2 regions of the Blautia obeum ATCC 29174 genome follow, and region 2 is predicted to be linked to the other one. Evidence: riboswitches for the same ligand, from Rfam matches in the RefSeq annotation. Region 2 holds a riboswitch; the other holds the start of a gene.
What was found. Region 2 has a riboswitch for FMN ahead of NQ503_RS16625 (hypothetical protein). Riboswitches for the same ligand answer to the same signal wherever they lie in the genome.
Positions count from the first base shown of each region.

Region 1: linked by a shared signal. The riboswitch ahead of NQ503_RS14990 (ECF transporter S component) and the one ahead of NQ503_RS16625 (hypothetical protein) in region 2 are both predicted to bind FMN.

Region 1 is NZ_CP102265.1:3,112,461-3,114,939, forward strand. Features, by position in the region: gene NQ503_RS14985 (NUDIX hydrolase) at 1-384, opposite strand, end outside; gene NQ503_RS14990 (ECF transporter S component) at 426-1,061, opposite strand; FMN riboswitch at 1,210-1,355, opposite strand; gene NQ503_RS14995 (ABC transporter permease) at 1,571-2,479, opposite strand, start outside.
Region 2 is NZ_CP102265.1:3,472,282-3,474,760, forward strand. Features, by position in the region: gene NQ503_RS16620 (pyridoxamine 5'-phosphate oxidase family protein) at 1-575, opposite strand, end outside; gene NQ503_RS16625 (hypothetical protein) at 572-862, opposite strand; FMN riboswitch at 937-1,048, opposite strand; gene NQ503_RS16630 (pyridoxamine 5'-phosphate oxidase family protein) at 1,069-1,464, opposite strand; gene NQ503_RS16635 (Rrf2 family transcriptional regulator) at 1,676-2,110, opposite strand; gene NQ503_RS16640 (flavodoxin family protein) at 2,266-2,479, opposite strand, start outside.

The DNA of each region.
Region 1 (2,479 bases), 360 kb from region 2:
AAAATACGGCTTTTCGAATGCAGGATCTACTTTCAAAGGTTCCAGTTTAAGACCAGTTTCTTCATACATCTCACGGACTGCACCTTCATGGAAATCTTCGCCTGGCTCAACCAGACCTGCCGGAAATTCATAAATGTAATCGCCCAATGTGTAACGATACTGGCGTACCAGAACAACCTTGTCCTTCTTTTGTCCATAGATACTATAAATGATCACACCATCCGGATCATTACGTCCGGTCTTCAGTTTCAGCGCCGGAACATCCTTTGCTCTGGATGCCACGTAATAAGACACCGGGGTATTGTGAACACTTGTAGCATCCACATGATACAGATTGACAAAACGGTTATCTGTCATTTTTTCTACATTATGAATCTTTCCCATGGGTTTCCTCTTTTCTGCACACTCTGTCTGCTGTGCCTGAATCAGTCTCCCTTAAGGATAACACGAATTCTTTTATAAATAAAGAATACGATTACAGAAATCAGAATATATTTAAATAAGTTAAATGGAACGATGATCAATGCTACAAAACCAAGAAGGCTGTTTACAGAAGGATGTACTGCTGATCCCATTTCAATAAATGCTTCGATCGGCATACCAAATGCTTTGCCATATGCCGGAAGCAGTACAAATGCATTCATAAGGCAGGCTGCTGCTGTTGTCAGTACTGTACCTGCTGCCATTCCAATAACGGCATGTTTGCGACTCTTGTTATGATGCAGTCTGTAGATGATTCCTGCCGGTACAACAAATGTACATCCAAAGAGGAAGTTTGCAAAATCACCAACACCTGCTGTCATAGTTCCCATTGTTACAAGATGCACCAGAACTTTTACCACTTCGATCAGGATACCTGCGATCGGTCCCATTGCGAAGGCTCCTACCAGTACCGGAATCTCAGAGAAATCCAGCTGATAGAAGGATGGTGCCAGGAATGGGAGCGGGAATTCAAAATTCATTAATATTCCGGCGAGGGCTCCAAGCATTGCGATCTGTGTGATCGTTCTTGTACGACTCCTCTCCATTACGTTTCCACTTTTTAAAACCTGTTCACTCATACTTATCTCTCCTTTTTGAATTGTTCTTTTTTTCTAAAAGAAAATTCTACGCTATGCTGCAGATAAGTTTAGTGGGGAGATTAGTTTCTGCTGCATAAAAAAATCCCGGGAATAATCTTCCCGGGGTACTGAGCACGTATGAATTATTCGTGTTCTTCTCTCATCCAGACTTTACTGTCGGTTCCGGAATTCTGACTTGTGCCAGTCACCGGATCAGCCGCCTTACGCGGGTCGCGGACTTTACCGCCGGTAGGGAATTCCAACTGCGTCGGTCACCCTGCCCCGAAGAATTTTCTTTTATATTTCTGTATTATATAACTAACTTTATAAGAATGCAATATAAATTTTAGAAAGAAGGATATGCTTAAAGTATTTTCTGTATTGTTCTTAGCAAAGTTCTGTACACCTTGGTACCTTAGAAGTTCTGAATTAAGACGTATCCAGAGGAACATTTATCGAAAATCCCATCTGGTTCATTTAATTATCCCATAATCACCGGGAATCCTTTATTATCTCTCCTCACGGAAATACGGCAATCCAAGTCCCGCCGGCGGCTGGTGCTCCTTCTTCTTTCGGAAGCTTGTAAACACCAGTACGATAATCGTTACCACATACGGCAGTGCCTTAAACACCTCCTGCATACTTCGTCCCAGTCCCGGGATATACAGATACAGGATATAAAGTGCTCCGAAAAGGAACGCTCCCCAGATTGCATTCAGTGGTTTCCACAGGGCGAAGATTACCAGCGCAACTGCAAGCCATCCACGGTCACCAAATCCATTGTCTGTCCAGGTTCCGCCGGAATATTCCATTACGAAATAGAGTCCGCCAAGTCCGGCAAGCCCTGCTCCGATACAGGTAGACAGATATTTGTATTTGATAACATTGATACCTGCTGCATCTGCTGTTCCAGGATTCTCGCCAATTGCACGAAGATTCAAGCCTGCTCTTGTCTTAAATAAGAAGAAAGACAAAACCACCGCTACGATCACACAGAGATATGTCATAAATCCATAATTGAATAAAATCGGTCCGATTACCGGAATCTTAGATAATCCCGGGATTTTGGCTGTGTAAGCACTTCCTGTTACTTTTACAGAAATCTGTCCGACACCACCGGCAAGTTTGGAAATAGAACCACCAAAGAAGTTACCAAAACCTGTACCAAAGATTGTAAGAGCAAGACCGGTTACGTTCTGATTTACACGAAGAGTAATGGTCAGGATACTGTAGATCAGGCCACCGATCATTGCACATGCAAAGGCACATACAAACGATATCAGGACACCTATAAATGCATTCGGATTCGGGTTATCTTTTTCATAAAGAAAAGCTCCCATCAGGCCGGCAATACCGCCCATATACATAATTCCCGGAATACCAAGATTCAGGTTTCCGGATTTCTCCGTCATGATTTC
Region 2 (2,479 bases):
ATTTCTGCACATCTTCCGCAATGCAGACAATGATTCTGGTTGATAGTAACCGGAACTGAAGATATATCAATGCATTTTTGCGGACATACAGAGCAACACAGTTTGCATCCAATACATTCTTTTCCAATAAAATACCCTGTCTGAACTGCCTCGGTTTTTCCAATTGTTATAGTATCCCTCACAATATTTGATGGATTGCTGATATCAAAATACTCTCCCTGTGCCTCATACAGCCGAAACACTTCGATTGCGTCTTTCGTATCTCCCGGATAGATTTTCTTCATATATGGATTTTTTTCAAACATAATATCAAGATTCTTTTTTCCGATGTTCTTTATTTTTCCACGCAGAGACACCGCAATTTTGTCTTTTGTTGCGGATATTGCCACATACTGCTGCTCCATTAACTGGTCATAAAATGCTTTTCCCTTTGCTGTAAGGAAATACACACCTTCTTCATCATAGTACATCATATCTATGATTCTTGTCTGAGGATGTCCATCTGAACCTATCGTTGCAACTGTTGTTGAATGAATTTCATCCACCAGAAGTTTAAGATAATCCATTTTTGTCATTTCAAAGTCTCTCCTTTCAGTATCGGTGTAAGTTTTTTATATATCATCATGGCAATTGCTCCAATTACCAAGCCTTTTAAGATATTAAACGGCAATGCATTGAATAGCACAACGTCCAGCTTAGTCTTAATAAATGGCAGAAATTCGCCAAATGATGGACTCAAAGGAACCGGAAACTCTAAAAATGCCAACACATATGATATAGCTGCCAGTAGAGCTGTCATTGTTATCGTTCTTGTAGAAACTAAATTTTTTCTTGTTTTAATAGTTGCTGTATTGTTACTCATAAATCTCCTTTTTGTGAGATATGCCTGAATTTAAAACAGCCCGCAGGACGGGATTCCCTGCGGGACTTGTTTTATCATATCTTCTCTCATCCGGACTTTACCGTCGGTTATGGAATTGCACCATATCAGCTTTTGCTCGCAGACTATACTGCCGGTCAGGAATTACACCTTGTCCCGAAGACTGTAATTTTTTCTGTTAATTATCTTTAAAATTCATAAGGTGGATTTCCAGAGAAATCTGCGATTAAACCATGCGGATTTTCAAGATAGAATACCTCAAAAATAGGATTATCTGCTGTCTGGTACTGTCCCTTAACGATAGGATTGTTCATGCATCCTTCCTTTACACTCTTGTTGTCCTCAAATACTGCTTTGCCATGAAGGCGAATCCATGCGTATTCAGGGGAAGATACTGATACTTCTACTTCAGGATTTGCTAACATATCCTTGTAAACATCCTTTGTGTTGTTAGTACAGAACCAAAGCTTTCCGTCCTGCTCAAAACAGAACATGAATGGACGGCATTTTGCCTTTCCATCTCTTCCGACTGTTGCTAAGTACTGAACTGAATTTTTCTGTAAAAATTCTACTACTTTCTGCATTTTAAATTACCTCCTCGATATGTTGTAACAATGATTATTACATCTTGTAGCTATACAATATCATCCGTTTAATGTAATGTCAATAGTTACATCAAACTTTTTGTAACTTTTTTTGTTACAACTCCTTTTGAAGATTTTACATTGATTATGAAAAACGAAAAGGCTCCGGAAATTGTGATGATATAATCACTCATCCGAAGCCTTCTGTAGGCTACTCTTCCTCTGTATACACTGCAATATCTTTTTTCACATCAGCAAGTGTCATTTCTGAAAGTTTTTCCTCCATTGCCTTCTGTACTTCTAACAGTCTCTTATCAAGAACATGGTGAATATTCTTTCCTACCGGACATTTCTGATTGGGATTCTCATGAAAATGAAACAGTTCTTCATCTGGTGCACATTCCACTGCTTTATACACATCAAGGAATGTAATCTGCTCCAATGGTCTGGTAATTGTCACACCGCCTGTCCCTCTTGCAACTTCAATAAGACCAGCAGCCTTTAATTGTTGCAATATTTTACGAACAATCACCGGATTAGTTCCAATGCTTGCTGCCATAAAATCACTAGTCATCTTCTGATCCGAAAATATATCTATACAGGCAAACATATGGATTGCCATTGTAAATCTGCTTGAAATCTGCATTATAAACACCTCTCTTTGACAGTAATCATATCAAAAAACAGATGTAATTTCAATGGTTACATTGTTGTTGAAAACTTAATATAAATACAATCAATAGTCTGCTTTAGAAAAAAACAATTTTATGGTCTATCGACATCTCGCCAAATGGAATTTACCTAACGCAGCGATGCCCCGAACGCCCTTAGTTCTTCTCTCTTTTTCTCGCTCTTGTTTTCAGACCCATGTGCTGTAAACACACCCATGTTTTCAAGTCCAAGATAATCCAGAAAGTCTCCTTTGAACGAGAAAAGAGCACCCTCATACATATTAGCATCTCCGGAGCTAAGTATCATGGCAACTTTTTTCAAATTCTTCGGTCCTCTCGGATAT